3 regions of the Paenibacillus sp. FSL R5-0928 genome follow, and region 1 is predicted to be linked to each of the others. Evidence: riboswitches for the same ligand, from Rfam matches in the RefSeq annotation. Region 1 holds a riboswitch; each other region holds the start of a gene.
The links. A riboswitch is a leader RNA that binds a small molecule or an ion and turns the genes downstream of it on or off. The one in region 1 is predicted to bind thiamine pyrophosphate.

Region 1 (3,285 bases):
GCTCTGCATATTTCCGGCCATTCTGCGGCTGAAGTAACCGAGTCCTTTACTGCCGCCGAGCCATTCCCCGATAGTAGCTCCGATGACGCAGTATACAATGGACAGCTTTAAGCCAGAGAAAAAAGCAGGCAACGCCAGTGGAATTTGGGTTTTGACAAGCAGCTGCCAGCGGTTTGCACCAAATGTTAATAATAAGTCCTTGTAAGTCTGGCCACTTGTACGAAGTCCATCATATGTACTCACTACGACTGGAAAAAAAGCCGTCAAAAACACCACAGCCACTTTGCTCCACAGCGAATATCCGAACCACATAATAAAAATGGGGGATAGCGCAATTAATGGGATCGTCTGGCTAATGATAAGAAAGGGATAGATGGCCTTTTCTATGGGGCGATACAGGAACATTCCAGTGCCCAGCAATACACCACAAATAACAGAAAGGACAAAACCCACCAGTATCTCCTGTAACGTCGCCAATAAATGCTGTCCAAATAATAATTGCCTGTGCTCGATCAATGCGATTCCAATAGAGGAAGGTGCAGGGAGAATAAAGGCTGGAATCATGTGAAGGCGAACAGCCGACTCCCAGATTACAAGAATGAGCAGTACCAGAAGAAGGAAGGGACCATAGTTGTCTAGATGTTTTTTAAAAGGTATAGGTTGCATGCAATCTTCGCTCCAACTCTTCCCGTAGTGCTATAAACCGGGGTTCATAGTTCATCTTATAATGTCTTGGCCTTGGTAGATCCACAACGATCTCCTGTAATTCGCTGTGCGCACCGCCAGATAATAAATAAATCCGGTCACTGAGCAATAGTGCTTCTTCCAGATCATGAGTGATGAGCATAATCGTCTGATTCAATTCACCCCATAACTCCAACAGCCAACGGTGTATCTCGCGTTTGGTCATGGCATCGAGAGCGCCAAAGGGCTCATCCAGCAGCATAAGACCACTTCCGCCTCCAGCCACTAAGGTGCGCAGAAATGCGACTCGCTGTTTCATTCCTCCCGAAAGTTCATGGGGATAAGCCTTCTCTACATCTGCTAAGCCGAAGCGGGTCAACATTTCCCGAATCTGAGTGATCGTATCCTGTTTACTAAATCTGGGCTTGATCTCCCAAGGCAAAAGGCAGTTGTCGAGCACTGTCCTCCAAGGCAGCAATAAATCCTGCTGAGGCATATAAGCGATCTGGCCTAAACGACTAGCGGTTGACGGGTGCGTAGAGAGTTTTATTTTTCCGTGAGTAGGTTCGAGTAAACCGGCAATCGTTTTGAAAAATGTACTTTTCCCGCATCCGCTAGCACCTACTACGGAGACGAATTCCCCTTGCCTGATATCCATGGATAGATCTGCGAATACAGGGGGTTGCTCAGATTCCGGAAAAGAGTAGGTTAGGCCTTGAATAGATAAAATGGTCGTGATGATCTAACCTCCTAAAATTTTTGTGGAGCGCCTAAACAAATAAAGACCCATCCATTTCCAGAGGAAATGAATGGGTCAAAAAGTTCATTCTGCATAATAACACTTAACATGCTTGATGAAAATTCTGCTCCACTTCCCTCCGCTGGTATGATCCAGATCAGGTTCCAAGGGTCCGGAGCTTGAAGCTCCGTCTCAGTCGGCCGACTCCCCTAGTGAAATAACAGGTCCATATTAATTTGTTTATAAATATACCATATCTTTCTGAGAAGTAAAGAGAGAAAGAAGTGAAGGATTAATCCAAGATTGGGTAAGATATAGGTAGGAATCTAGTTAATATTATAATTCCGATGTATATAATCGGAAAAAAGTATTGACGATCATGTGATGGCAGTGTACTATTCAATTTGCCGGAAAAAAACCGGATAGAGAGAGGGGATTTAATAATGAAAAAATGGAGTTTAACTATTATATTGGCGTTAACCGTGGTCCTTGTAGCGGCTTGCGGCAATAATTCGAATACCAATACGGCTGCTGAACCAACAGCTGGAACGAATGGTGGAACAGCATCTTCAGCGCAAAACAGTTTGGAGGCTGTGAAGGCCAGCGGCAAATTGCGGATAGGTACAGAAGGGACTTATGCACCTTTTACTTATCATGACACTGCGGGGAAATTGACTGGTTTTGACGTGGAAATTGCTGAAGAAGTAGCCAAACGTTTAGGTGTCAAAGCTGAATTTTTTGAAACTCAGTGGGATGGTATTTTTGCTGGGATGGATGCGAAACGGTTTGATGTCATTTTCAATGAAGTTTCCATTAACGAAGATCGCAAAGTGAAATATGATTTCTCTGAACCCTATATCGTATCCAAAGCAGTATTGATCGTGAGCGAAGACAATGAGGATATTAAGACCTTTGCCGATCTTAAAGGTAAAAAAGCCGGACAATCCCTGACAAGTAATTTATCCGATATCGCTCGTGAGAACGGTGCTGAAATCGTAGCTACAGATGGTTTCAATCAAGCGATGGACCTGCTGACTTCGGGACGTATTGATGCAACTGTGAATGATGGCTTGTCTTATCTGGATCTAAAAAAACAAAAACCAGATGCAAAAATTAAAGTGGTTGATGAGATTCCTGAAGGATCACAAAGTGCCGCGGTATTCCTGAAAGGTAATGATGAGCTGGTGAAAGCGGTCAGTGATGCGATTACAGAGATGAAGAGTGATGGAACGTACTTGAAAATTTCCGAGAAATACTTTGGAGCTGACGTTTCAAAATAATACAAGGCTAGCAAGGCTAATTAAGCCTGGAAGCTAAAAAGGATGTCTGAATAATGGATGACCGCAAAATACAAATTTTCTTAGACACACTGCTACCCCTGCTAAAAGCCGGGGTGGCTTTTACCATTCCGTTGGCGCTACTTTCCTTTGTGCTTGGATTGATTTTGGCGATCCTAACCGCGCTGGCACGTCTTTCTCCGTGGGTAATTCCGAAGCTAATCGCCCGTTTTTATGTGTGGGTTATTCGAGGAACCCCATTGTTAGTGCAGCTATTTATTATATTTTATGGTTTGCCGGCTGTTGGTATTGTACTCGACCCCTTCATTGCCGCCACCATTGGATTTACTCTTAGCGTAGGGGCTTATTCATCGGAAATCGTACGCGCTGCTATCCTGTCGATACATAAAGGCCAATGGGAAGCTGCCTTCTCAGTCGGGATGACTCGTGGGCAGGCTCTGCGCCGCGTAATTCTGCCACAAGCTGCGCGCGTTTCTGTACCGCCGTTATCCAATTCCTTTATTAGCTTGGTTAAAGATACTTCGCTTGCAGCGATCATCACCTATACGGAGATGTTTAGAACCG
Region 2 (3,285 bases), 3.3 Mb from region 1:
CTGTACCGAACCAACCAATCATCGCTGCGCCTATAGCAGAGGTAATATGATCATACCCCGGAGCAATATCTGTAGTCAGTGGACCTAACGTATAAAAAGGGGCTTCGTTGCAAGTTTCAAGTTGCTTATCCATATTCTCTTTAATCAAGTGCATCGGCACATGTCCTGGACCCTCTACCATCACCTGTACATCATGACTCCAAGCCATAGCTGTTAATTCACCTAACGTCTCTAACTCGGCAAATTGTGCTTCATCATTCGCATCAGCAATCGAACCCGGACGTAATCCATCGCCTAGGGAAAAAGAAACATCGTACAGCTTCATGATTTCACATATCTCTTCAAAATGTGTATATAAAAAGTTCTCTTGATGATGCGCAAGACACCATGCCGCCATAATGGAGCCACCTCTTGAAACAATACCTGTCATACGTTGTGCCGTCAACGGGATATAACGAAGCAGAACTCCCGCATGAATGGTAAAATAATCAACCCCTTGCTCCGCTTGCTCAATGAGCGTATCACGGTATACTTCCCACGTTAAATCTTCCGCTTTCCCATTCACTTTTTCCAAAGCTTGATAAATAGGCACCGTTCCAATAGGAACAGGAGAATTACGGATGATCCACTCGCGTGTCGTATGGATGTTTTTACCTGTGGAGAGATCCATTATATTGTCTGCACCCCAGCGGGTAGCCCATCTCATTTTCTCCACCTCTTCCTCTATGGATGAGGATACTGCGGAGTTTCCAATATTGGCATTGATCTTTACCAAAAAATTACGCCCAATAATCATTGGTTCACTCTCTGGATGATTGATATTCGCTGGAATGATGGCGCGGCCGCGGGCTACTTCATCTCTTACAAATTCCGGTGTCACATTCTCACGAATCGCAACGTATTCCATTTCCGAAGTAATAATCCCTTTGCGTGCATAATGCATTTGAGAGACATTACGCCCCTTTTTCGCTCGCAAAGGTTTTCTATGGAGCGCTGGAAACACTTCCGCCACAGCTTTTCCCGTTGCATTCCCGTTATCTTCAGGCTTCACGGTTCTTCCTTCGTACGCTTCCACATCCCCTCGTTCCTCAATCCAGCTTAGACGATTGGGCTCTAACCCCTGACGAATATCAGTATGAATATTAGCATCCGTGTAAGCCCCACTTGTGTCATAGACATGAATTGGGGAATTCTCCTCTTCGCCGTCTATGCCCGCAGTTGGACTAAGTGAGATCTCCCGCATAGGCACCTGAATATCAGGCCGTGAACCCTTTACATACACTTTTTGACTTGCTGGAAAAGCTGATAAATTGATTGGATCGTTGTTCAATTCGCTTGTCATCTCAATTCCTCCTATAAGGTGATTTGATCAAGCGGAGACGGTCTACTCCCCACACATAGAAAAGGCCACATCTGTATAAGATGAGGCCTTAGAGTAGACAAATAGAAATAGAGCTCCATTTCCTCCGCTGGCATTATCCAGATCAGGTTTGACGGTCGATAGTTATAACTATCCTCTCAGCCTGGTCCCACCAAGCTCCCGTAACTATATAATTGCTACTTCAAAGTATAACCGAAAAGAGAGAATTATCCAAATCTACTCAAATGTGAGATCAATGTGTACGTTAGTATAACACCAATACCCCAAATCCTTCCAGAAGCACCTCGCCCGACAATGTTGTGCCGCTCAGTAAATCTGTTTTGGTCTCATGAAGATGGATCGTGACAGGAGTCTCACTATAATTAAGCAAAAAAGCATAACTGGAAGAAGCTCCGGTACGGACTTGCAGCTCTACCTCTTCTGGGAGCTTCAGCCAATTTGCTGGCGATTGTAGATCCATTAAATTTATGATCTCAGCCGCTGCCTGTTCGTTAAATACGGCTCCGTAATACCAAACCTCACCCTTGCCGCGACGATTTCTAGTTACCGCCGGTTTTCCCGCATAATAATCAGAGGCGTAAACCGCCATCACTTCAACCGAAGCTTCCTCTATTTTGAGAATATCATTAAAGTCATCTGCTCCTGTAACGACTTCGGTCGCGCCCGACCAGCTAATTGTTGTTGGCTGACGACTGCCCTTAACCATTGTGAATTCTTCAACTGTGATCCCGCATTGATCCTTAGCAGTACCTGGGAAAGGACGCATATAACATTGACCGCGCTCATCCTTATAGCCAGTTCTACAGCCGAAGATCAGTTTGCCGCCTTGTTGAACATATTCATCCAGCAGAGACGCTGTCTCATCTGTCATAATCGCTGGGTGAGGATAGATAAGCACGTCGTACCTTGCAAGCTCCTCCAGCGTTGTTTTTTTGCGCAAATAGAGCACGTCATTCGGGATATGCTTCCGCTGAAGAGCCTTGTACCACTCCTTATTGCTCTTCCACATAAACGGGCCATGCCAAACATCGTATTCTCCATCCCACTCATTGTCATAATCACGAACAATAGCAACGTTAGCCTGATTATGAGTACCGATAAACGCTTGACCTGCTGCTGCCAGCTCCTGACCGATCTGCCCCGCTTCCCGCACTCTCCGGTTAGGCTGATTATGATAGTCATTGATTCCATGCCAATAAATTTCATTGCCCATCGTAGCTGTCCGCCAGCGGAAATATAACACCATATCTGCCCCATGAGCGATCGACTGATAAGTCCATAACCGCATCTGCCCGGGCTTTGGAGAAGGCATATCCATCCGGTTCACCCAGCCACCCGGGCCCGACTGCTGCTCCATAATGCAGAAATTCGGGGATATCGAACGAACAACAGATAACGACAGTCCCCAGCCTCTATCATTCAGCGGATTCCGCTCATTCGGGTCATAAAAAATAGTAGAGAACTGAGGATAGGAATCATAGCTGAAGAAATCCAGCAGTTCATCCGTCATTTCATGGCTATCGAGATGACCGAACAGACCGTTCGTGGTTACCCATTGCTTAGGGGCAAGTTTACGAATGATATCCGCTTGGTTTTTGGCAAAAGAAATTGTATTGTCCGAAATAAACCGTTTTTCATCCAATGCCTGATGAGGATTGGGTTGCTTCGGTACTGGAGTCGGACGTGGAAGATAGACCTGAGACCAGTCACTATAGCTTTGATTCCAAAAAACAGCTCCCCATGCCTCGTTCAAATGCTCAAGCGTAACATATTTCTGCTGTAGCCATTCCCGGAAGGCCTTATGGTCACTCTCCGAATAAAATTCACTGATCTCACAGTTGAGCTCATTATCAATTTGCCAGCCAACTACACCCGGATGATTGCCGTAATGTTCAGCCATTTGT
Region 3 (3,285 bases), 2.6 Mb from region 1:
GTAGCACATCACTACGCTCCGTTCCTCCTTCCTCAAGTAACGTCCAACCTTCTTGGTTCTGAAAGCCGTCTTTTTGAACTCTTAAATTATAAGTTAAGTTCAAAAAGCCAACTTTGATAACGAAGTAACTCAGGAAGCAAACTCGACATCGAATCTTGAACGAACTTGGGAAGTCCGGTACTCACGTAGCACATCACTACGCTCCGTTCCTCCTTCCTCAAGTAACGTCCAACCTTCTTGGTTCTGAAAGCCGTCTTTTTGAACTCTTAAATTATAAGGTAAGTTCAAAAAGCCAACTTTGATAGCGAAGTAATTCAGGAAGCAAACTCGACGTCGAATCTTGAACGAACTTGGGAAGTCCGGTACTCACGTAGCACATCACTACGCTCCGTTCCTCCTTCCTCAAGTAACGTCCAACCTTCTTGGTTCTGAAGTCCGCTCTCTACTCCGCCGGTAAAAAATCATTACTGAATGCACTAGCAGCATCCAGCGGTTTATCCAGCAACTTCAGATCATACATCCAGTCGCCGTAATTTTGCCAGACCTCGGTTTTTTGCTCGCCCCAGCGGGCAGCATCGTCCTTGTATTTTGGGCTAAGCCATTTTTGGCTAGCTAGGACAAGGTCGGCGTCCAGGTCAGGAACGGCCTTCGATAACATACCGGCAGCCTCTTCCGGATGATCAATGGCATATTGATAACCTTTTGATGTGGCTTTCATGAAGGCCTTCACCAGCTCAGGATGATCTGCAATTTGCTTCTCACTCGTCGTCAGCACAGGCGTGTAATAATCGAGCTGTGGCGCATAATCCTTTAAGTACAGCATATCCAATGGCTGGCCACGCAACTCAGCCTCAACGCCAGTCCAAGCGTAGAAAATCCAGGCGAAATCAATGTCACGTTTGACGGCGGTAAAATAATCAGCTTCACCGATACTGATCAGCTTCACCTTTTTCACATCGCCACCTTCAGGATCCATGATGGCCTTCATGGCTGCTTCTTCGGCCGGTGAGCCCCAGCCTCCGTAGGTTTTACCTTCGAAATCCTTTGGTGATTTAATATTGCGATCTACTGGAGCGGCGAATCCCGACGTATTATGCTGAATAATAGCTGCTATCGAGACAAGGGGCACGCCTTGTAGACGGGCTAGCGTTAATCCTTCTTGGGCGCTGATGCCAAAAGCGGCTTCGCCAGAGGTAACCATAGTATCAGAACCCGCTGCGCCTGGCTGAACGATCTCGACGTCCAGGCCTTCTTCAGCGTAGTAACCAAGATCCTTAGCTACGTATAGACCGGTATGATTTGTGTTCGGTGTCCAGTCGAGTGCGACTTTAACTTTGGTGAGCTCTTTTGGAGCATCCGTCCCAGCCGCTGCAGTTGGATCAGTAGCATTTGCTTTGTTTCCGGCTGTATTCCCATTGTTGCTGCCGCATCCGGCAATGGCAAGAATGAGTACACAGGTGAGGCACAACGTAAGTGCTTTTTTGAGGTGCATGTCTTCTTCTCTCCTTTAAGGTTACAAGAATCCCGTCTTCACAACATGAACCGTAAAGTGTAGTATGTACGTTTTTCTACATCTTTTAGTGATCTTACAAAAAAAGCGCCCCGAGTGATCGGGACGCTGGCTTGGCGCAAGGTTAGTCAAGGTCACAGGGACCAGAACCAATTGGCGATTCCTACGCTGGCATTATCCAGATCAGGTATAAGGGTCAGTATCTTGTGGGATACAATCTCAGCCGGCCAATTCCAGCACCCCTGGTTCTATGAAGTTAACGGGTATTTCTATGTGCAATATAAGTAAGTATAAGTTTTGTACCCATACTTTATATCTTATATTTCTCGCATACGGTGTATTATAGACGGCTGTACTCGGAATGTCTAGTAGTGCACTCCTGAATTTTTCCAATCCAGTAGTTTCTTTTTTGCTAGTCTAGATCTTTATATTTCTTGCGGTGACGCCGTTTAAGCTCACTAACCAGCGCCCCTAGCGTGAGGACAACGCTGATCAGAATCCCGCTCATGATCACGAAGAGGGCAAGAAATTCAAAGGGGGAATATCCAATCATTTTACTCCATTGAATCTTTCCATCCAGATCGTCAATGACCTGATTCATGCCGTAAATCCCGCTTACTACCGTAAATACAGTGAGAATCATCAGCAGATTATCCCGTCGCTTGGACTGAAACTTATCCTGATACTGAAACAGATCATTTAAGGTTTCTTTCACTTCCTCGAACAAAGCGTCGTTTCCGTATACTTTGCGCAGCTGAAGAAATATCTCCCGGCCCTGCGACTGCGAAATCAACTCCAAGAAGTAGAACTTCGCCGAGAACTTATTAATGGAGTAAATTAGATTGTCTATCTCCTCATAATCATGATTAATCCGAAGTCGGGAGTGCATATTGGCGAGCTTCAGCAGAACGATTTTGTGGAAAATATTGAGTAAAAATCCGTAATAATATTGCCCGTACATCTGGTTGGCTAGACTAACAGCAATCTCCTGTTCAGCCCGGGTCATGCAGCAAAAGGTCTGCTCATTCATCATATAATACGTGTCTGGGCCCCAGCGATTATAGGAATGCTCATGACAATAGTTTGCAATATACGCTGGATCGCTTGCACTGGCATAGGGCTTTCCGTTCAGATCAATTCCATCAAGCTGTGAGGCGCGATAGCGTAGATTTACACTAATCTCATCAGAACTTTCTTCATTCTGAAAGCCGTAAAAAGCTTGTACCTGCATTCTTTCATCTACGAAAAAAGGAAGGGTCTCAAAATAAGCCCCATTGATATCCGATTGATCCAGATATGGCTCCAGTCCATCCACCAAATTTCGGAAGACAAAATCCTCTACCATCTCATAGGTCTGTTCCCCGCAATGAATATAAGTGTAGTCATCCTGTATGAAGGTTTTCTCTAGCGCACGGAAACGATCCGCGAATTCTAGGGCAATACTAAAGGGAATCGAATCCCCCTCCAGCTGGACACGTATCGTCACGAATCCAAGCTGAAAGGGACATATGAATATATCCGTCGAGAGAATTTTGAAAAATATAGATTGCTGCGGAATCTCCAGAATGCAGTCGAGATTATTTACTCTGGAAAAACGGCGAAACGAGTCGGCATCCTTCCTGCGCGGAAAAAGGACGTGTGCGGCAAACGGTAAATAGGTGCGCTCCATTCGTTCATGGGAAACACAGTAACCTTCTCCATAATAGGCAGCTTCCAGTTCTTTGTTATCCAGAAAAAAACGTGTGAATCCGTCGTCCTGTAATTGCTGGATAAGC

Region 2: it holds a riboswitch for thiamine pyrophosphate, as region 1 does, so the genes downstream of both, thiC (phosphomethylpyrimidine synthase ThiC) here and MKZ16_RS13790 (ABC transporter ATP-binding protein) in region 1, are expected to answer to the same signal.
Region 3: it holds a riboswitch for thiamine pyrophosphate, as region 1 does, so the genes downstream of both, MKZ16_RS02115 (ABC transporter substrate-binding protein) here and MKZ16_RS13790 (ABC transporter ATP-binding protein) in region 1, are expected to answer to the same signal.

The regions. Positions count from the first base shown of each region.
Region 1 is NZ_CP150225.1:3,087,357-3,090,641, forward strand. Features, by position in the region: gene MKZ16_RS13785 (ABC transporter permease) at 1-666, opposite strand, end outside; gene MKZ16_RS13790 (ABC transporter ATP-binding protein) at 647-1,342, opposite strand; TPP riboswitch at 1,541-1,644, opposite strand; gene MKZ16_RS13795 (amino acid ABC transporter substrate-binding protein) at 1,867-2,703, shown strand; gene MKZ16_RS13800 (amino acid ABC transporter permease) at 2,757-3,285, shown strand, end outside.
Region 2 is NZ_CP150225.1:6,376,499-6,379,783, forward strand. Features, by position in the region: gene thiC (phosphomethylpyrimidine synthase ThiC) at 1-1,342, opposite strand, end outside; TPP riboswitch at 1,445-1,554, opposite strand; gene MKZ16_RS28780 (beta-galactosidase) at 1,626-3,285, opposite strand, start outside.
Region 3 is NZ_CP150225.1:474,025-477,309, forward strand. Features, by position in the region: gene MKZ16_RS02115 (ABC transporter substrate-binding protein) at 443-1,492, opposite strand; TPP riboswitch at 1,654-1,764, opposite strand; gene MKZ16_RS02120 (hypothetical protein) at 1,923-3,285, opposite strand, start outside.